DNA from 3 places in the Pseudoalteromonas sp. A22 genome. Region 1 is predicted to be linked to each of the others. Evidence: predicted binding sites of a transcription regulator. Region 1 holds the regulator's gene; each other region holds the start of a gene.
What was found. The regulator MetJ, encoded in region 1, represses methionine synthesis genes. The targets are predictions, from matches to a motif close to TAGACGTCTAGACGTCTA.
Positions count from the first base shown of each region.

Region 2: a site for MetJ is predicted at 4,138-4,155, ahead of metK (methionine adenosyltransferase). Genes of this name have one in related genera too.
Region 3: a site for MetJ is predicted at 5,894-5,911, ahead of metA (homoserine O-succinyltransferase). Genes of this name have one in related genera too.

Region 1 covers NZ_CP047238.1:441,914-449,464, forward strand. The annotation lists partial or broken gene priA (primosomal protein N') at 1-688, opposite strand, end outside; gene rpmE (50S ribosomal protein L31) at 903-1,118, shown strand; gene GSF04_RS06855 (malic enzyme-like NAD(P)-binding protein) at 1,890-3,131, shown strand; gene metJ (met regulon transcriptional regulator MetJ) at 3,213-3,533, opposite strand; gene metB (cystathionine gamma-synthase) at 3,878-5,098, shown strand; gene metL (bifunctional aspartate kinase/homoserine dehydrogenase II) at 5,103-7,451, shown strand; gene GSF04_RS06875 (PBP1A family penicillin-binding protein) at 7,540-7,551, opposite strand, start outside.
Region 2 covers NZ_CP047238.1:3,224,319-3,231,869, forward strand. The annotation lists gene GSF04_RS19390 (methyl-accepting chemotaxis protein) at 1-1,886, shown strand, start outside; gene tkt (transketolase) at 2,002-3,996, opposite strand; gene metK (methionine adenosyltransferase) at 4,257-5,408, shown strand; gene GSF04_RS19405 (HDOD domain-containing protein) at 5,471-6,316, opposite strand; gene GSF04_RS19410 (CYTH domain-containing protein) at 6,427-7,551, opposite strand, start outside.
Region 3 covers NZ_CP047238.1:1,223,170-1,230,720, reverse strand. The annotation lists gene GSF04_RS10450 (hypothetical protein) at 1-703, opposite strand, end outside; gene metH (methionine synthase) at 1,179-3,806, opposite strand; gene GSF04_RS10440 (homocysteine S-methyltransferase family protein) at 3,816-4,895, opposite strand; gene metA (homoserine O-succinyltransferase) at 4,885-5,832, opposite strand; gene GSF04_RS10430 (DMT family transporter) at 6,010-6,900, shown strand; gene GSF04_RS10425 (tetratricopeptide repeat protein) at 7,129-7,551, shown strand, end outside.

The sequences.
Region 1 (7,551 bases):
GTAAGTAGACTTCGGTTTTACCACTTCCCGTTACACCTTCGATTAAAAAGGTACGGTAACCGACTTGTGCATTGACGGCGCTGCAAATAGTCGCTTGTTGGTCGTTTAGGCGTGGTTTTTCGCCAAGCTGTAATTCGTTTTGCGACCAATCACTATCATGCTCAATAGATTGTGAGATAAGCGCTTTTTCTTCCAATGCTTTAATTGTTTGGCTTGCAAATCCGAGCGCTTTGAGTTCGCTTAATTTTATTGCGCCACCTTCATATAATTGTGAAAGCAGTGCTTGTTGCTTTTTGGCTCGCAGTGTTGGTAGTTTCTGCCCTTTTTCCGTTAATCTGACGACTGGGATCTGAGTTTTGTCTGGGCTTCCACCGTCTCTAAGTACTGCCGGTAGTGCTGTGAATAAGGTATCGCCAATTGGATGACAGTAATACTGAGAGACAAAGTGTAAGAAGCTAAGTTGTGCTTGATTAAAGACAGGATGCTCGTCCAACACCTCAATAATTTGCTTGAGCTTTTCTTTTGGTACATCGGTGTCGTCTTTTTTAGCAAGCGCAATTGCAGTGCAACGACGGTTGGCGAAATTGACGGTGACTCTCATTCCTGCTTCAACTTGCATGGTTGGTGCTAGCAAATAGTCGAATGTTCGGTGCAGTGGCAGCTTTAAAGCTACTTCAAGAATGAGCATGTATTACAATTCCATAAAGTGAGCGCAGTGACGAAGTATATACCTAAGGTGGTACGAATTGAAAACGTACTCTGCGACGGTGACAAAAAACTCTGAAATATTGCTTGTAGATTGTTCAGATAGGCACTAAAATACGCGTCCACATTTTTGTATAACTACGTATGGTGCCAGACTTCGGGTTTGGAGAGCGATACGGCCTTAACTAGAGGTTGCTATGAAAGAAGGTATTCACCCTAATTACGAGACGATCACTGCATCGTGCTCTTGCGGTAACAAGTTCGAAACTCGTTCAACGCTATGTAAAGATATTCACCTAGACGTATGTTCTGCATGTCACCCGTTCTACACTGGTAAGCAGAAGATCCTTGACACAGGTGGCCGTGTAGATCGCTTTAACAAGCGTTTCGGTGCACTTAGCAGCAAGAAGTAATCTTGTTGGTCTAGTCGAAAAAAGCACCTTAGGGTGCTTTTTTTGTGCCGGTTTGAAAATACCTTCTCGATTTATACATCCTATTCTGCATCAGCAGATAGACCGTCAGTCTTCCCGTCTTATTGTGTCTTTTATTCTTCTAAAATAAAAAACTTGCCAGTTTGGCAGCAAAACTTTACTGATCTCTTGAGTAGAGTAAAAACTCTATTTAGTAGATAAATACTGAATATTTACGAGCTTAAGTTGTGAAAATAATCAAAGCTCATATAGTAAATAGTATCAGGTATGAGCACTTAATATAAACCAAAGTCAGTATATTGTGATTAAATGTCGGTATCTTGACGTTAAAATTAGCTAAGTTGCTATTTTCTTATTGTTTTTATAGTTAGTGTACATTTGTGCTAATTTTCTACATTTTGTGCTGGTTTTAGCGTCTTATTTTTTAAGTTTTAGTCATTTTATTTGTGAAATCTTTCTTAAAATTGAGCTTATCTTCTCGGAAAAGTATAGAAAATACCGTGCTAGTGGATAGACCTGATTTTACTTGAATAATGAGCAAAACTCGGTATTGTGTGAATACGGTCGATTAACTATATGTCCTATTGACATACCGCGACAGCAAAGCATATGCGCTTGTTGAGTGGTTGAATGTCGTCGCTCATATAGTTAATCGCACTGTGTGTTGCTGTAACCAGTCTGATAGGTTGCCAACATTCAGAATGCGAACGTTTACCACACTCTCACATTAACTTCGTAGGAAAATATCGCGCCATGACAGATTTTCGTCAACAAGCTCTAGATTATCACGAGAAGCCCGTTCCAGGTAAAATCAGTGTTGAACTCACTAAACCTGCCGAGACCGTAAAAGACTTAGCACTTGCATACAGCCCAGGTGTTGCAGAGCCAGTACGTGAAATCGCGGCTGATCCGGCGAATGCATACCGTTACACGGGTAAAGGAAATATGGTTGCGGTGATCAGTAATGGTACGGCAATTCTTGGCTTGGGTAACTTAGGTCCTTTGGCGTCAAAGCCTGTTATGGAAGGTAAGGCGCTATTATTTAAGCGTTTTGCGGGTCTTGATTCAATCGATATCGAAGTTAAGCACAACACCACCGAAGACTTCATTAATACGGTGGCAAATATCGCAGACACATTTGGCGGTATTAACCTTGAAGATATTAAAGCGCCAGAGTGCTTTGAAATTGAGCGTGCGCTAATCGAACGTTGTGACGTTCCTGTTTTTCATGATGATCAGCACGGCACCGCAATTGTAACCGCTGCGGGTATGCTGAATGCGTTGGAAATTCAAGGTAAAGATATTCATGATGCGATTATTGTGTGTCTTGGCGCGGGTGCAGCCGCTATCGCTTGTATGGAATTACTGATCAAATGCGGTGCTCAACGTGAGCACATATATATGCTAGACAGAAAAGGCGTGATCCATACTCGCCGTGATGACCTAAATGAATACAAAGAGCTGTTTGCAAACAACACGGATAAGCGTACGTTACAAGATGTGATTGCGGATGCGGACGTATTTGTTGGTGTTTCTGGCCCAGACTTACTTTCTGCTGAAGATCTAAAGTTAATGGCTGACAAGCCAGTGGTATTCGCTTGTTCTAACCCAGATCCTGAGATCAGCCCTGAAGTTGCACACGGTGCACGTAATGATTTGATCATGGCGACAGGTCGCTCAGATTATCCAAACCAAGTAAATAACGTGCTGTGTTTCCCGTTTATCTTCCGTGGTGCGCTTGATGTACGTGCAACCGCTATCAATGACGAAATGAAGATTGCAGCGGTTGAAGCAATTAGAACGATTGCGAAAGAACCTGTGCCTGCTGAAGTGTTAAAAGCGGCTGACGTGGATAGTCTTGAGTTTGGTCCTGAGTACATTATTCCAAAACCAATGGATCCGCGTTTGTTACCTCGTATCGCAAAAGCGGTAGCGGTAGCTGCAATTGAATCAGGTGTGGCACAAATCGATATGCCAGCTGGATATATGGAATAATACCATTGGTATTATCCAAATGAAAAAAGCCTCGATTGAGGCTTTTTTTGTGTCTGTAAGTCCACAGAAAAAGAGTAGTTATCACTCTTCGTTTATTTCTGGGATCTCCAAACCGCGTTCTTCCATTATTTGTCTTACCTCTAACGGAATACGCTCTGGATTATCTTTTCTCAAGTCTTCATCGCTCGGCAGTGGCTGACCTGTGAAGGCATGTAGAAACGCCTCACATAAAAGCTCACTGTTCGTGGCATGACGTAAGTTATTCACTTGGCGACGTGTACGCTCATCAGTTAGCACTTTGAGTACATTCAGAGGTATGCTCACCGTGATCTTTTTTACTTGCTCTGCTTTCTTACCGTGTTCTGCATATGGGTGAATATACTCACCGTTCCATTTTGCCATAATTGTGTACTTGCCTCAGTTACATCAATGCCAATATGACTGGGTTCTGGTCTACATTATTCACCAACCGCATGAATATAGGGATAACCTTACGAATTAAAGATAAATCCCAAACTCAAATAGATGAATAAACTAATCCGCCATAGCGAGATAGAAGAATCTCTGCCATAGTTTTCAATAACTCAGTCGTATTAGCAACGCCTAGAGTGGCGAAATTTTATCGGTTTAAAAAAGATAGTCAAATACTAGTTATTTAGCCATTTAGCAGTATAAATGTTTTGACTTCTAGTTTCTGTTGCTCTAACCTTTTAGACGTCTAAACATCCAACTATCTAGGTGACCTTATGAGTCAAGTTAACAAATCGACGGTTGCAGTGCGTCATGGTATAGAAGCTGATAAAGCACATGGGGCAGTAGTGCCACCGCTTTACCTTTCTACCACCTATTCTTTTGCCGATTTTGATACCAAACGCAACTACGATTATGGCCGCAGTGGTAACTTTAATCGTGATGTGCTTGCACAGGCACTTACCGAACTTGAAGGTGGTGCTCGTGGCATTATTACCGCGACTGGCATGGCTGCCGTTCACCTAGTAACTCAGCTACTTAACCATGACGATACGCTGGTTATTCCACATGACTGTTATGGTGGTAGCTATCGCTTGTTTACATCGCTTGCTAAGCGTGGATTGCTCAAATTAACCGTCTTGGATCTCACACAATCAGAAAGTCTTGCACAGCTGCAGCAGATCAAACCTAAATTAGTTTGGATTGAAACACCAAGTAACCCAATATTAAGGCTAACGGATATAGAAGCTGTCGTAAATGCAGCACACGCTGTGGGGGCTTTGGTCGCCGCCGACAATACCTTCTTGTCTCCGGCACTACAAAATCCCATTGCTTTTGGCGTAGATGTAGTCGTGCATTCAACTACTAAATATATCAATGGTCATTCTGATGTCGTGGGGGGCGCGGTGATCGCGCGTACACAGGAGTTGGGTGATGAGTTAGCTTGGTGGGCGAATAATATCGGTATTACAGGTGCACCTTTTGATAGTTACCTAACCCTACGTGGACTGCGCACCTTAAACGTGCGTTTACGCCAACATCAAGAAAATGCTCAGCTTATTGCGGAGTATTTAGAAAAGTCGCCGTATGTTAGCCAAGTTTATTACCCTGGCCTTGAGTCGCATCCTCAACACGAACTTGCGAAAAAACAACAGCTCGGCTTTGGTGGCATGGTGAGCTTTGATATCAAAGGCGATCTGCAAACATCAGCGAAGTTTTTAACGTCTCTAACACACTTTTCATTGGCAGAATCTTTAGGTGGGGTTGAGAGTCTTATTTGCCATCCAGCGACGATGACACACGCAGGTATGGATCCGCAAGCGCGTTTAGAAGCGGGAGTGGGCGACACGTTGATTCGTATTTCTGTAGGCATTGAAGATGCACAGGATCTAATTGCAGATCTGGAATCAGGATTTGCATGTATTGATGAAAGTCAGGCGAGTGATGATGCTAAGTCATTCAAATTAACGCCTGCACATACAGTAGCGTTGTGGTGAGTAAATGGCAAAAGTAGTACATAAGTTTGGTGGTTCGAGTTTAAGCTCGCCAGAGCGTTATCAGGCAGTTGCCAAGATAGTGTTAGAGCAATGTCAACTAGGTGACAGTGTTGTGGTTTCTGCTGCAGGAAAAACAACGAATACCCTAGTGAAGTTATGGCAAAGCTTTGAGCAGCAAGATGTTCGCGCATTCAACGATGTTTTATTACAAGTTGAAAATCATCAACGAGAATTAATTGATGCCCTGTTTGTAGGTGAACAACACAGTGTGTTACTCAAACAGCTCGTCAATGAGCTGCAAGCAATCGCTTTAGGGCGAGAAGAACAGCTGCTTCACTACGCGAGTTTACTTGCACATGGAGAGCTATGGTCGGCTCGTATATTAGCAAACTACCTAAGCTCTCAAGGTGTTGAAGCCAAAGCTATCGACGCTCGTACGTTATTTGTACAACAAGAGGGGGTGTTACTACACGCCCATAACAAAGAAGCGTGCTATCGCGCCATTGATGATCACGCTATCTATATCGTTACCGGTTTTATTGCTGCAAATGCACAAGGTGAAACGGTGACTTTAGGCCGAAATGGCAGTGACTATAGCGCAACTTTGTTGGCAAGTTATCTTGATGCGGCTCAAGTATCAATTTGGACGGATACAACTGGTGTATTCAGCACAGATCCACGTAAAGTCGCTAATGCCATAAAATACACTAAGGTATGTCGTGGCCAAGCTGAATTACTCGCACGATTAGGCAATCCGGTACTGCATGCAAAAACGCTGTCTCCACTTAAAGATACCGATATAAAACTACAAGTTCGCAGCAGCTTTGACGCCGATGCACTTGGCACTGAGATAGTAAAGGCAGGCTATAGCAAAGAGAAGCGCTTTATTACCACTTTTGGACAACTTGACCTGTTACGCGTTGAGCAGCTAAAAAGTGGTGAAGTGAAACAGCTAAGCCAGCTTATTCAGCATAGCATTCATCATTTTGTTAAAGGCGGAGAGGCACACTTACTGGTGCCATCTGAGTTTAGCCATGTTGTGATCAAAGCGCTGGATTCGCGAGCCAATATTATTGAGTCGCAAGTACAAGGCTTTGCTATTGTAGCCCCAAGTCAGGATGTTGCTGGGTTACATCAGCAAGCTCTGGAATTATTGGATGAACATGCGATTGTCACCCGTTTTGTGCTGCAAGAGCGCCATTACAGCTTAGTGTTAACCGATCAAGCAATTGATAGCGATCTACTTGCTATATTGCACGAACGTTTGGTGAATAAAGGCAGAGAGCTTGCTGTGATTGTAGCTGGTGTTGGCAATGTGGGTGAAGTGTTTATCGAACAATGCAAAAACCAAGTCGCTAAGCTGAGTGAGCACTTTGATCTTAAGTTGGTTGGCTTACTGCGTTCTAGGCAAATGTTGTTCTGTCCAAGCGGGTTGAATTTAGCATCGTGGCAACAGCAATGGCAAAATGAGGCCATCGAATATAATGAAGCAGAGCTATTCACTCGTATTAAAGAGCTAGATTACGAGCATAAAGTGGTGGTCGATATTACTGCGAGCGAGCGTTTCAGCGAGTTGTATCCGCAGTTTGTTGAACATGACTGCCATTTGATCAGCGCTAATAAATATGCCGGTACGGCACAACAAGGTTGGTACTCCAAGCTGCGTCAGCAGTTACAAGAGCGTAACCTGTTATGGCGTTACAACACCAGTGTTGGCGCGGGTCTACCCATTAACTTTGCGTTGGCTGATCTGCAAAATAGTGGCGATGAAGTGGTGAGAATTGAAGGCGTCTTTTCCGGCACTTTATCTTGGCTTTGTAGTCGCTATGATGGTTCTGAAGCATTTTCTGAGCTAGTGCTTGGGGCGCAAGAACTTGGTTTTACTGAGCCCGATCCGCGAGAAGACCTATCTGGCCGTGATATGCAGCGTAAGCTTTTGATCTTAGCACGAGAGTTAGGCATTGAACTTGAGCTTGAAGATATTGAATTAGAAGCGTTAATGCCTGAGTCCTTGAGTGTGGGTTCATGGCAAACGTTTTTAGAAAATCGCCAGCAACTCGATGACTTTTATGCGACACACTATGCGAAGGCCACAGCGAATGACGCAGCGCTTCGTTATACTGGTGCACTTGAAATTGCAAGCAATGGCAAAGTGTCTGCAAAAGTAGGCATTGCACAGGTACCAAACGGCTCGGCAATCGCGAATTTAACACCGGGTGATAATATTTTTGTGATCCACACTAAATGGTATGAACAAAACCCACTGGTGATCCAAGGCCCCGGGGCAGGTAAAGAAGTGACAGCTGCGGGAATACATTCCGATTTATTCTGGCTGACGCAAAATCTAAAATAACTCTTTTAAGAAAATAGATATAATACAACTGGTATAAGACAAAAATGCCGATACATCTGTATCGGCATTTTTATTTTAGATTTTTATTTTAGAATAACTC
Region 2 (7,551 bases), 1.3 Mb from region 1:
TGTCTTTACCAGCTCTCTCTAAAAGCTCTGCTCTACAAGTAGAGTTCACTTTAATGAGCAAAATGGCTCAGGGAAGTTTTTATGCACGTTCAGAGACTGAGCTGGCGACGCTAAAACAGCAATTTGCAGAGCGCCAGAAGATCTTTGACAAAACCTATTCAGAGCTGCAGCAGGTCGTTGCTGCTAATAATAAATTGGCCTCAAGCAGTCGTGATGTTGGCAAAAGTTATGATGCGTTCGTAAAAGCCATGAACAGCTTGGTAAACGAGAAAACAACTGAGCTTTCGTTACGGGACAAATTAAAAGAGCAGTTATCAACTATCGACGTTGCCGCAGAAGATGCGACTATGGTGACGGTTGATATCATCGATTTGGATGGCTTAGAAGATGCTGACAAACGCGCTTTTCAAGCTGCAAATAACTTAGAAAATAACTTTTCTTCTGTTGTGACTAGCGCCAATGATATTGTTACTGTTGAAGACATCAATACACTGGAAATCGTAAGTAGAGATCAAAGCTACCTCGTTGAAGAGCTAGGTCGTAACATCGACTTAATGCGTGGCCCAGTTAGCGCGCTTGATAGCAGTTTGTTTGCTGATCTCGAAGGCTATTACACTAATTTGAAAGCTGCAGTTACTGGCAGCAACAGCATCGCGGACAATCAAAAACGTTTGATCAACGCATTAGCCGAAACACGTAAAGAGCTAGCCGATGCAGAAAAAACCACGCAAGCAGCCCTTTCTCAGTTAGATGATTTACTCTCTGAAGCAAGCCAAGTCGCCTTTAACTTACAGCAAGGCGTACGTGCCGATGTAGGCACAGCAAACCTATGGACTTGGATCGGGATGATAGTAGCAACGCTAATGGCCGTCGGCGTAGCTTACATTACCGTTAGCCGTATCACAAAACCACTATCGGAAGTAAACCGAGTTTTAAACATTGTCGCCAGTGGCGATATGACACAGCGCTTAGATGACACTGCAAAAGATGAGTTTGGTGAATTATCTAGAAGCTGTAACACCCTAATCTCTAGCTTACGTGAACTTATCACTGGCATTATTTCTCGTTCGACACAGCTTGCTGCAGCGTCCGAAGAAACATCGACTATCACTACAGAATCCAGCCAAGCAATTAAGAATCAGCAGGCACAAGTAGAGCAAGCAGCTACCGCTACCACCGAGATGAGTAGCACCTCTCACGGTGTTAGCAACAGCGCGCATCAAGCATTACAAGAAATTAAAAATGCTGATAAAGAAGCGGAGCGTGTTAAAGGTATTTCACATGAGAACAAACACACTATTGAGCAACTCGCAAGGGAAGTGGATGAAGCCTCTCGCGTGATTAACAAACTACACCAAGACAGCGCTTCGATAGGCAGTATTTTGGATGTTATCCGTGGTATTGCCGAGCAAACTAACCTCCTTGCGCTAAACGCTGCAATCGAAGCCGCGCGTGCTGGTGAACAGGGTCGTGGCTTCGCGGTAGTGGCAGACGAAGTGCGCTCACTTGCAAGTAAGACTCAAGAGTCAACTCAAGAAATTCAAGCAATGATTGAATCCTTACAAGCAGGAGCCGAAGAAGCGGTAGGCGCGATGTCGAAAGGCAAACAGCAGGCGGAGTCGTGCGTAACTCAGAGCGACCTTGCTAATGAAGCACTAAACTCCATCACTGCAGCCGTTTCTCAGGCCCATGATGTGAGTGAAGAGATTGCAAACGCGGCGAATGAGCAACAACAAGTAGCACAGGAAATTAGTGAACGCTTGGAATCGATTGTAACAATCGCAGAGCAAACAGCTGAAGGCGCAAGCCAAACCTCGATCTCTAGTTCTGAGGTTGCTAAACTCGCCGAAGAGTTACGCTTATCGGTAGAACAGTTTAAGGTTTAACTATCTAACCTGAGCTTTGAGCAGAAAACAGTCTCAAAGCTTTAGGTGGTTTAGCAAAACCGCTAAGCATAAAAAAACCCATGCATGGCATGGGTTTTTTGTTTCTTTTCTTTGATTATGCAAACAATGCGTTTGCCTTCTCAACGATATTTTCTACCGTAAAGCCGAATAGCTTGAATAGCTCATCAGCAGGTGCTGACTCACCAAACGTTGTCATACCAACGATAGCACCATTTAGGCCTACATATTTGTACCAGAAGTCCTCAATACCCGCTTCGATAGCGACGCGACGCGTTACTGAGCTTGGTAGTACGCTTTCTTTGTATGCTGCAGATTGCGCATCAAAAATGTCCGTTGAAGGCATAGACACAACACGCACCTTTTTACCTTCTGCACGAAGCTTATCCGCAGACTCAACCGCAAGTTGCACTTCAGAACCGGTTGCAATAAGGATGATTTCAGGTTCACCATCACAAGATAGTACATAACCACCTTGCTTAATCGCTGCAACTTGCTCAGCTGTACGTGGCTGCTGTGCAAGACCTTGACGGGTAAATACAAGTGCAGATGGACCATCAGCGCGTTCAACCGCTTGCTGCCAAGCAACTGCTGACTCAACTTGGTCACATGGACGCCAGCTCGCAAGGTTTGGCGTAGTGCGTAAGTTCGCCATTTGTTCTACAGGTTGGTGTGTTGGACCATCTTCACCAAGACCGATTGAATCATGAGTATACACAAAGATACTTCTTTGCTTCATCAATGCAGCCATACGTACGGCATTACGCGCGTATTCCATAAACATCAGGAATGTCGCACCGTAAGGGATAAAGCCTCTGTGCAGTGCAATACCATTCATGATGGCAGACATACCAAATTCACGCACACCGTAGAAAATGTAGTTACCCGCAGCATCTTCTGCCGTTAAGCCTTTAGATTGATCCCAAAGTGTTAAGTTAGAACCCGCAAGGTCAGCAGAGCCACCCATAAACTCAGGTAGAATTGGGCCATAGGCATTCAATGCATTTTGTGATGCTTTACGAGTTGCTGGGTTTGCAGGATTCGCTTGAAGCTCTGCGATATAGGTTTCTGTTTTCTCAGACCAGTCTGCTGGAAGCTCGCCTTTCATGCGACGCTCAAATTCAGCAGCAAGCTCAGGATAATGCATTTGGTATTCAGTAAACTTAATCAACCAGTCACTTTGTTGATTTTGACCACGTGCTGTTGCGTCCCATTTCGCGTACACATCTTCTGGTATTTCAAATGCACCGTGCTCCCAACCAAGGAATTCACGTGCCGCTTTGATTTCATCATCACCTAGCGGTGCACCGTGACAATCATGGCTACCAGACTTGTTTGGTGAACCATAACCGATAACCGTTTTACAACAGATAAGGGTTGGTTTGTCAGACTCTGCTTGCGCCGCTTCGATTGCCGCTTTAATCGCATCGCTATCGTGGCCATCAACACCGGCAATAACATGCCAGCCATAAGACTCAAAACGTTTTGGGGTATCGTCGCTAAACCAGCCTTCAACTTCACCGTCGATTGAAATACCGTTGTCATCCCAAAATGCAATCAGTTTGCCAAGACCAAGGGTACCCGCAAGTGAACAAGCTTCGTGTGAGATACCTTCCATCAAACAGCCATCACCTAAAAATGCATAGGTATAGTGATTAACGATGTCGTAATCTTCACGGTTAAACTGTGCAGCCAATGCTTTTTCAGCAATCGCCATACCTACCGCATTGGTAATACCCTGACCTAATGGGCCTGTAGTCGTTTCAATACCTGGCGCATAACCATATTCTGGGTGGCCTGGTGTTTTGGAGTGTAGCTGACGGAAATTTTTGATGTCGTCAATTGATAAGTCATAACCCGACAAATGCAACAATGAATAAATTAACATCGAGCCGTGACCGTTTGATAATACGAAGCGATCTCTGTCGAACCACTCAGGATTACTTGGGTTGTGCTTTAAAAAATCGCGCCAAAGTACTTCTGCGATGTCCGCCATGCCCATAGGGGCTCCTGGGTGGCCAGACTTGGCCTTTTGTACAGCGTCCATGGAAAGAACGCGAATTGCATTAGCAAGTTCTTTGCGAGATGGCATGAATTCTCCTACCTTTAAATGTGTTTCGCGGGGGTTTGAGCCCATTCTTACTTATTTATATGGCTAACTGCAACGGCAAAGGCCATAAAAAAACGGGTACAGACGGACTTTTTCCGACCATTAAAAAAGTTTGCACAATTTTGGACGTCTAGGCGTAAAATAACTAGTCAATGCCTAGGTTTTTTGGTTAGAATACGCTCCTTAATTTTTCGCGCTGTCCCTGATGTTTGTGAAGCGCAATATTTGTGAGCATAAATACAATGGCTAAACATTTATTTACTTCTGAATCTGTTTCTGAAGGCCATCCAGATAAAATTGCTGATCAGATCTCTGATGCGGTTCTAGATGCCATCCTTGAGCAAGATCCAAAAGCACGTGTTGCGTGTGAAACTTACGTTAAAACCGGTATGGTTATGGTTGGTGGTGAAATCACAACTAGCGCTTGGGTTGATATCGAGGAATTAACTCGTAAGACCGTGCGTGAAATTGGTTACACACACTCTGACATGGGCTTTGACGCTGATTCATGTGCAATCCTTAACACCATTGGTAAGCAATCACCTGATATTAACCAAGGTGTTGACCGTACTCGTCCAGAAGAGCAGGGTGCTGGTGACCAAGGCCTAATGTTTGGTTACGCGTGTAACGAAACTGACGTACTTATGCCTGCGCCTATCACATACTCACACCGTTTAGTTCAGCGCCAAGCGCAAGTTCGTAAAGACGGCACGCTACCTTGGTTACGTCCAGACGCTAAGTCTCAGGTAACATTCGCGTACGAAAACGGTAAAGCAGTAGGTATCGACGCAGTCGTATTATCTACACAGCACTGTGATTCTGTATCACAAGCTGACCTTGTAGAAGCTGTGATGGAAACTATCATCAAGCCTACATTACCTGCAGAGCTTATCACTGAAGCAACTAAGTTCTTCATCAACCCAACTGGCCGTTTCGTTATCGGTGGTCCTATGGGTGACTGTGGTCTAACTGGTCGTAAAATCATCGTAGATACATACGGCGGTATGGCTCGTCACGGTGGTGGTGCATTCTCTGGTAAAGATCCATCAAAAGTTGACCGTTCTGCAGCTTACGCAGCGCGTTACGTTGCAAAGAACATTGTTGCCGCTGGCCTTGCTGACAAGTGTGAGATCCAAGTGTCTTACGCAATCGGTGTTGCTGAACCTACTTCTATCAGTGTAGAAACTTTCGGTACAGCCAAGCTTGATGAGTCGCGTTTAATCGAACTTATCCGCGCGCACTTCGACTTACGTCCTTACGGTCTAATCACTATGCTAGACCTTGAGCGTCCAATTTATCAGCCTACTGCTGCTTACGGCCACTTTGGTCGTGAAGAGTTCCCTTGGGAAGCAACAGATAAAGCTGACGCACTACGTGCAGCTGCAGGCCTATAACCCCTGCTGCAAAAAGTAAAAAAGGCGCCAAGTGCGCCTTTTTTAATGCCCATAGATAACCCCTACCCGATAAATACCTCGTCGACATCATCTTTTAAGTTTTGATACTCATCATCATGAAGATTAAGCTCAATCATCACCTTGTCTTTAAATAAATACCAATCCGCTGCGCTTCTAAAATGTTTTGCTTCGAAACAGAGGTTTTCAGCCAGTTTAAGTGCCGCAAAGGTTTGCACATGTTGTGCATTTTTTTGCTCTTCAAGATAGCTAACGTCATGGTGGCGCAAAATCATCTGGCATATTTCTTTGGGTAAGTGCCAAGACGTCGCAAGAAAGTAACCTATCACAGTGTGAGGCACTGGATACTTTTGCTGCTCGTAGTAAATCAATGTTTGCTCAGGCCGCTCTATAGACTGTTTTATTACTTCAGCGTAGTCTGGATATTTTACGGCCATTGCTGGGATCCCGGCATCGTGAAAGAGTCCGAGCAGCTGCAAATTCTCTAGGGGTAATGATGCTTTTAAATGATGTCCAACCACCATTGCTGCTTTTGAGATATCCGCAGCATTATCCCAAAACTGCTGCAGTGAAATACAGCACTTTGACTGCTCAAACGCATTTTTAAGCAAATACCCAGTCACTAGCTGCGTAATACAGGTAACGCCCAAAAACATCACAGCTTGTTTTATATCTGTGATTGTACGGGCAAGACCATAAGCCGGTGAATTAATTACCTTTAATACCGCAGCTGATGCACCAACATCTGCCGCAATAATATCCGCCACGGTAAATAATTCAGGCTCCGGTTGTGATAGTTCATTTTGTAAGGCTTGTAATATTTCAGGCTTAGCAGGTAAGTTAAATCCGCCGCGCAAATCATTCAGCACTTTATCGTCTATATCGATCATTGGGCTACCTCAGAATTGATACACCCAAGTTTAGTTCATCGCCTGATATTTGCAGTATTGATTGTAATGAAGTGGTACAAAAAAGCGGGATAAAACCCCGCTTAATCTGGTTAGAACCAATATGGTTCGCTATGCATGGAAGATTGTCGACTTTGCTCCATAGCACTTATCAAAAAGTCTGATTTTTGCTTAAGCCATGCCTGCACTTCTTGCAGTTCGTCTGCGTTTTGGCTTTGGCAAAGCTGATATAAATACGCCAGTGTTTCTAGCTCATAAATACCATAAACGATATCAATCCAAGGCGTTCTAAACGCTTTGCGCGCTTCTTTATCGTAAAGCTTGCCCAGACAGTTACCGCTTAGTAGCGTATTTTCTAGCTTTATTCTGACGTGTAAATAATCTTTTTCAGAAAGCGATTTATCCTGTGGAAGCAAGTTTTTCAACTCTTGCCAGTCTTTATCAAATAATTGGCTTGCGATTTCTGTGACCGGTAGCTCTGCTGCACTCAGCGCTTTTTGATCCCAGTTTTTACGCCACGCTCTATCAACCAGCCAGCGAGTAAGTGAGAGGATCAAACGGTTATAGCGGGTACAATGAAATAAATCTTCAATGTCCGTCGGTGTCGGCTGAACATCTTGCAAATCGGTAATGACCTGCGCCAATTCAGGAAACTGATTAAGTTTCTTATGATAAGCATGGCGCTTTGAGGTATAGGTTTTCAAATGAATTGCATTTTCGACCCAAGCAAGTTCTGACAACAACCATTTTAACTCATTGCGAATACTCTCAGTCGAGCTTTTATCAACGATATCATCGAACAACCAAAACGCGTGACGGATAAGCGAAACTCCGTCAATAACTCGTTTTAATGTCTTGAGACTTGGTTTATTAAAATAACATTGCTCGTGCTTCTGGACGAACTGAATACCATAACTGACTGTCGCAATTAGCGCTTGTTCTTGCGTTACCTGAGATTTGAGCGGTACAAACCCTATAAACTTATTTGGTTTTAGAGGTTTATCATCGGCAATTCGATATCCTCTGGCGGCCTTTGAGTATAGTCCCAAACGCATACCAGCTTGTTTAATTAGGTGATCGGCTAATAAGAAAAGATCTTCTTTGCTTCCCTCAATCAGCTCTATTTCAAGCTCATTGATTGGCTCCATCTTCCCTTGGGCTGCTATTTCCCCTTTATCCAACACGACTTCGATTTTGGTTCCCGAATCCGTTTCGAT
Region 3 (7,551 bases), 780 kb from region 1:
GCCGAGAGTCTGGCAAGACAACCTTAATATTTTCGATTGGGACATATTCTTTACCTTCAAAATTTAGAGTTAAAGAATCACTCACGCTAAAATTAATCAACATAGTGTCAACGACATCGCTTTCTACCATTGCCAACATGGTTTCCCACGGGCCAATAAAACTCACCATGTGTAAGTCTGTATTCATCAAGGCACGCCAATCCACTTCCCATTGCGGGTTAGAAACAACATTCAGCTGCCGAAGCTGTGAAAGCGGCGTTTGCTGCAGTGCGACGTTACGCTTGGTGACGTAAAGCCCTGCTTCGTAATCTCCTACTTCAACAAGCGGATCTGAGATAAATAATGAGCCGCGATAGTCCACGATATTTTCATGCCAAACACTGCGAGCAAGGATTAAGCTTTCCCCAGCGATCAGATCAGAAAACTCTAGAATATTAACCGATGGTTTTGGATTAAATACGACTTTACGTGTTTCACCACCAAGAAATAGAGCCTGCTGTAATAGTACCATTTCGATGATTTCAATATGAGAACCTTTGGTGGTAGGAAAGAAAGACTCAACGTCTAAGACGTCACGACCAGCAAGAAAGTGCTCATAACGCTGACTGAAATTTTCGCTACTGATAATATCAACAACCAGCTGATTGCTCCCCCAACAGAGATTGGAAATAAAAAGGAGTGAAAACAGCCACTTCATCTTCATTGTTGAGTAAAGCCTTATTATTAACAGTTATTCAATTCAGTATACTTGAATTTAGCGCGCTCTGTTAACCACTAAACAACATATTCTAATGAATTTGGATTTGAAATTTATCAGCCCGCAAATAACCGTTAAAACTCACAAAGTGAAGGCAACAAAAAACCTAGGTTACCTTAGGGCCTGTTTATCTTTCAAGTTTGTTTTTGCAGCAGTTTGATTGGTATTTATACAAGGCAGAGCCTGCGTAGCATAGTTGCTCTATGTGAGTCAGGCGATAACAAAGTAGAAATGCCAATCAAGCGCTGCCCTTTGGGTTCACCTGAGTGCGCTTTGTTCATTGTTGCTCAACCTTTGCCTAGATTACTAGGCGGCAAGTCGAGCGTCGCGACCAAAACATACTCAGAAGAACAAAAATCAAACAGCAAAGGTCAACAGGCCCTAGTCTTGAATTAAGTTAAGCTAGGCTTCAATTCGGCTATTATGCGGGTTCATATCCTAAGTTAGGACCAAGCCAACGCTCCGCTTCTTCTAGCGACATCGCTTGACGCGCAGCATAGTCTTCTACTTGATCTCTTTGAATACTCGCAACGGCAAAGTACTTAGAATCTGGATGTGAGAAATACCAACCCGACACTGCCGCTCCCGGCCACATGGCGTATGAGCTAGTCAGCTTCATACCAATACGGTTTTCGACATCTAACAGCTGCCAAATTTTTTGTTTTTCGGTGTGTTCAGGGCACGCAGGATACCCTGGCGCTGGACGGATCCCTTGATAGTTTTCACGGATAAGCTCTTCGTTACTTAGCGCCTCATCCGCTGCAAATCCCCAGTGCACTTTACGCACTTGTTCATGCAAGTATTCAGCAAATGCCTCAGCTAAGCGATCTGCGACCGCTTTAATCATGATCTTGTTGTAGTCATCTTGCTTAGTATCAAATGCATCTGCTAAGTCATCTTCTTCAAGACCACCAGTAACGGCAAATGCACCGAAATAATCAGGTGTGCCTTTAGGTGCAACATAATCAGACAAACAATAGTTAGGGAAGTCGGTTTTTTCGGTTTGCTGACGTAACTGACATGACGTAACCAAGACTTCGCTGCGCGACTCATCGGTATAAATTTCAATATCATCACCCACGCGGTTAGCAGGGAACAACCCAATTACACCCAGTGGCTGCAAAGTACCCTCTTGTTCTAACTGATCTAACATGGCATTGGCATCATGAAACAGTTTTTGCGCCTCTTCACCAACCACTTCGTCTTGTAGAATACGTGGATATTTACCGGCCAATGACCAGGTCATAAAAAATGGCGTCCAGTCGATATAATCGCGTAGCGTTTTAATGCTCACGTCTTTAAATTCAGTGATCCCCAACTTACTTGGGACCGGTGGCGTGTAGCTTTGCCAATCAAGTTTTACCGCATTATCGCGAGCTCGCGCCAAGGTAACCGGTTTTGAGCGTGGCTTTTTACGCGCTTGCTGCTCTCGTACTTTGACGTATTCATCCGCGGTTTTTGCCAAAAATTCAGGCTTTTGTGTTTTACTTAACAGGCTAGATACCACACCAACCGCACGACTGGCGTTATTGACGTAAATCACACCTTTATCATACTGAGGTTCAATTTTAACTGCGGTATGGGCTTTCGATGTGGTAGCACCACCAATAAGCAATGGAATATCAAAGCCTCGGCGTGTCATTTCTTTAGCGACATGCACCATTTCATCAAGGGAAGGCGTAATAAGGCCAGACAAGCCAATGACATCAGCATTTTCATCAATGGCCGTTTGCAGAATTTTCTCTGCCGGCACCATCACACCCAAGTCCACAACTTCGTAGTTATTACATTGCAGTACCACGCCCACAATGTTTTTGCCAATGTCGTGTACATCGCCCTTAACCGTGGCCATGATCACTTTACCGTTACTAGAGCCTTCTTCTTTTTCGGCCTCAATGTAAGGGTCAAGATAGGCAACCGCGCGCTTCATCACTCGAGCAGATTTTACCACTTGAGGCAGGAACATTTTGCCCGCACCAAACAAGTCGCCAACCACATTCATGCCATCCATCAGAGGCCCTTCAATCACTTGAATTGGCTTATCAAACTGTTGGCGACAGGCCTCGGTATCCTCGTCGATAAACTCGGTGATCCCTTTAACTAAGGCGTGCTCCAAGCGTTTTTCAACTGGCCAAGAACGCCACTCTAAATCTTCCTGTTTTTCGGCTTGCGCCATGCCCGAGTATTTAGGCGCGATTTCAACCAATCGCTCGCCAGCACCGGCGTCGGTATTGAGGATCACATCCTCAACGGCATCACGGAGCTCTTTTGGAATATCGTCATACACGGCTAACTGACCCGCATTGACGATCCCCATATCCATGCCCGCTTTAATCGCATGGTAAAGAAACACAGAGTGGATCGCTTCACGCACCGGGTTGTTACCACGAAAAGAGAAAGAGACGTTCGATACGCCCCCTGACACTTTACAGTGCGGCAGGTTTTGTTTAATTCTGCGCGTGCCCTCGATAAATTCTACGGCGTAGTTATCGTGTTCTTCGATACCCGTAGCGACCGCGAAAATATTAGGGTCAAAAATAATGTCTTCAGGTGGAAACCCAAGCTCGTCAACCAAGATTTTGTAAGAGCGCTGACAGATCTCAAACTTTCGTTCTGCGGTTTCCGCTTGACCAACTTCATCAAATGCCATCACCACCACAGCAGCACCAAAGCGCTTGATGATTTTGGCTTGGTGGATAAATGGTGCCTCACCCTCTTTTAAGGAGATTGAGTTTACAATGGCTTTACCTTGAATACATTTCAGACCCGCTTCAATGACTTCCCATTTAGACGAGTCGACCATGATGGGGACTTTAGAAATATCCGGCTCTGACGCTATCAGATTAAGAAACTTCACCATCGCAGCTTTTGAGTCCAACATGGCTTCATCCATGTTGATATCGATCACTTGCGCGCCGCTTTCAACCTGCTCTCTGGCAACATCCAGCGCGGTTTCGTAATCTTCTTCTAAAATTAAGCGCTTAAATTTTGCCGATCCCGTTACATTGGTACGTTCACCGACATTGGTAAATACTGCTGTTTGTGTCATGGTGAATTCCTAATTTAAGTTACAGGCTTCAAGACCTGCCAAACGCATCCGCACTTCGATGTTAGGCAAGCTACGCGGCTGGGTTTGCTCAAGGCCTCTCGCGAAGGCGCGAATATGTTCAGGCGTGGTGCCACAGCAACCGCCAACAATATTGATAAACCCTTCGTTACCCCAATCAATAATCTCTTTTGCCATGTCGTCGGCTTCTAGGTCGTATTCACCAAACTCGTTAGGAAGCCCTGCGTTTGGATGCACAGAGGTAAAGGTCTCACAAACCCGTGACAGCTCTTCTACATATTGTCTTAATAAGTCTGGGCCTAGCGCGCAGTTGAGGCCGATAGAGATTGGCTTAATATGGCGAATGGAGTTATAAAACGCCTCGGTGGTTTGCCCTGATAGCGTGCGACCGGAAGCGTCGGTGATCGTGCCCGAGATCATAACAGGCAGAGTGACGCCCGCTTGCTCGAAGGCTTCTTCTACGCCGTAAGAAGCGGCTTTGGCGTTGAGCGTATCAAAAATAGTTTCAATTAAAATAAGATGAGCACCACCCTCGATAAGAGCAAGCGTTGATTCAACATAGGCTGCAACCAATTTGTCAAAAGTAATATTGCGAAAACCAGGGTCGTTTACATCTGGAGAAATTGAACAGGTTTTTGACGTTGGACCAAGCACACCAGCCACATAGCGAGGTTTGCTAGGATCTTTGGCGGTAAATTCATCACATACCGCACGTGCAAGCTTCGCCGATTCAAGATTAATCTCACGGCTTAGGCTTGCCATATCATAATCTTCCATCGAGATGGTGGTAGCATTAAAAGTATTGGTTTCAATGATATCCGCGCCAGCAGCTAGATAATCGCGATGGATCTGTTTGATTATCTCAGGCTGCGTCAAACTTAACAGATCGTTGTTGCCTTTGATAAGGACATGCCAATCTTTAAAGCGCTCACCACGATAGTCTTCTTCTTCTAATTTGTGCTTTTGGATCATGGTTCCCATTGCACCATCTAAGATCAGAATACGTTGCTGCATCGCTTGCTTAAGCTGCTCTGCTATTTGCTCACCGTTTACGGCTACATTACTCGGCATAATTGTTAGTCCTTACATCTTGGCTAACTAAGTTAATATCATAAGGTGTGGTTTGGTAAACATAGTAGTTTAACCAATTTGAGAATAACAAGAATGCATGGCTTTGCCATGTCTTAGATGGACGTTTGCTGGTGTCATTCTCAGGGAAATAGTTCTCAGGTTGCGGTGCGTTGGCCATTTTTTCACAATCGCGAAGATATTCTTTTTGTAGCGTATCGGCGTCGTATTCAGGGTGACCGGTAATATATACTTGGCTACCTGAGTGATTTTTAATTAAGTAAGCGCCTACTTTTTCAGAACCCGCTAACACCACTAGGTCTTTACACCCGTTAATTTTATCGATGTCGATGTGGCCATAGCGTGAGTGTGGCACCAAAAACTCATCATCAAAACCGCGAGTGAGCGCCCCGTGGTCAAAATAACAGTGGTGCTTAAATACGCCACACAGTTTGTCATTTTTGAGTGCTCGCTTTAACCCATAATGGTGATACAAACCGGCATGTGCGGCCCAACAAGAAAACAGGGTTGAAGTAACATGGTGCTCAGCCCAATCAAAAAACGCCTGTAATTCCCGCCAATACACCACATCGACATATTCAAGATGCGCCAGCGGCGCACCGGTGACTATCAAAGCATCATAGTTTTGATCTTTCACATCCGAAAAATAGCGGTAAAACATATCTAGATGTTGCTCTGAGTTTTCAGAGCTACGGTGGGTGTCCAGTCGCAACAAATCAACATTCACCTGCAAAGGGGTATTTGCCAGTAATCGGATAAATTGCACCTCAGTCTCCACCTTATTCGGCATCAAGTTTAATATCGCGAGCCGCATTGGGCGGATCTCTTGCGTTGATGCACGACTTTGTGGCATCACGAACACATTTTCATGACGCAATTGGGCAATGGCTGGGAGTTCGTCGGTGACGGTGATTGGCATGCGCTGCTCCAGACTAATCGAATGGCATTATTATGGACAAAAACTGGAAAATTTCAACCTCTAGATGTATGGACGTCTAAACATTTGTAATAATAATTTGATGTCTCACCTCTCACTGATTATTTCAATTTATGTATACTTGCCACCATATAAATAAACACAAGAAACTTGATATTTATGATTGGTATTGGCGAAGCGGCAGCGATTGCGGCGGCTGGGGTATGGGCTGGCTCAACCATACTGTATAAACGATTTAGCCATCACCTTAGTCCATTTGAGTTGAACGTTAGCAAAGGCGTCATCGCTTCTGCTTTGATGATCTTGTGTTTGATCATCGCAGGTGATGCTATGTACCCGACCTTACTCTCGAGCTGGGGCTGGCTGATAGCCAGTGGGGTACTGGGCATAGCAATTGGTGACAGCGCCTACTTTGCCGCACTTAGAAATATAGGTCCTGCTCGCACTTTGGTTATTGAAAGTCTTGCACCTGCCATCGCGGGGATCTTAAACATTGTACTTCTTGGTGTTTATCTCAGCGCATCCGCTTGGATCGGCATTGCAGTGACGACTGTTGGCGTGATGCTAGCGATTAAGCCAAGTAGAAGCCAGCCAGTGCTAGACAAAAAACATTATCTCTTGGGAGTCTGCTTTGCACTCACGGCTGCCATTTGCCAAGCGGCGGGTATGGTACTTTCCAAAGGTGCGCTAAATAACGAAAGCATTAGTAGTTTGTGGGCGGCACTTATCCGCTTGGGATCCGGCACCCTATTTGTGGCCTTTATTGTTGTTTGTTTGCGATCACAAAGCCTGTTTAAAGCACTCACACTTAAACAAATCGACGGTAAAAACTGGTTATTCGTTGCAGTGTTTTTTGGTACCTTTATTGGGCTGTGGCTACAGTTGATTTCCGTTAATCATACTGATCCCGCTATCGCACAAACCATCTTTGCAACGGCACCGCTCATGGTCATGACGATTGGGCTACTGCGCAGAGAAGCTATTACTAAGTCTATGATGTTTGGAGGCCTAATTGCTTTGGCTGGGGTATTTTTATTGCTAAAAGGATAGCCAATATACACACTTAATATGTGTGCATATTGGCCTCCATCTAATGCGTTGTCTGCAACCGCCTGACCGTATCAAGTGTAGTCTGGTCATACTGATAAATTTAAACATTTGGTGCTAACCAGTTGTGAAATCCAAAAAAGTAGTCGACCTGAGATTTATTAAAGGCAGACACGACTTTTTGTTACCACTATATTAATATGTAAAAACAATGTATCCAGACTAATATTTATGCCTTTGCTTGCTTTGCTTTTAGCTTTACTGCTCGTTGTGTTACCGGCGCATGGTTCAGAATGCCCAAGTGCCAATAATGCTAACCTCACAAGCCAAATTTTGTCTTGTAAGCAACATCTTGAAACGCTTGAACCCAACGGAGCTCAAGCTTTTGATGCACACCTTGAGCTTGCTAGCTTGTATCGTCGAGCGGGTGACATAAAGCTCAGCAATCAAATTCTGGATGAGTTGATAGCATGGAAGTTAACCACACTCCAACGCTTTCAGGCGTTAAGACAAAGTGGTATTAATCGTTACCGCCAGCGCAATTATATTCAAGCGCTGGAGAGCTTCCACGAAGCGCAAACGCTTGCGGCTAAGTTGCAACAAAACGAACTCCTGGGTAAATCGGCAAACGATTTAGCTAATGCTTATCAGGCA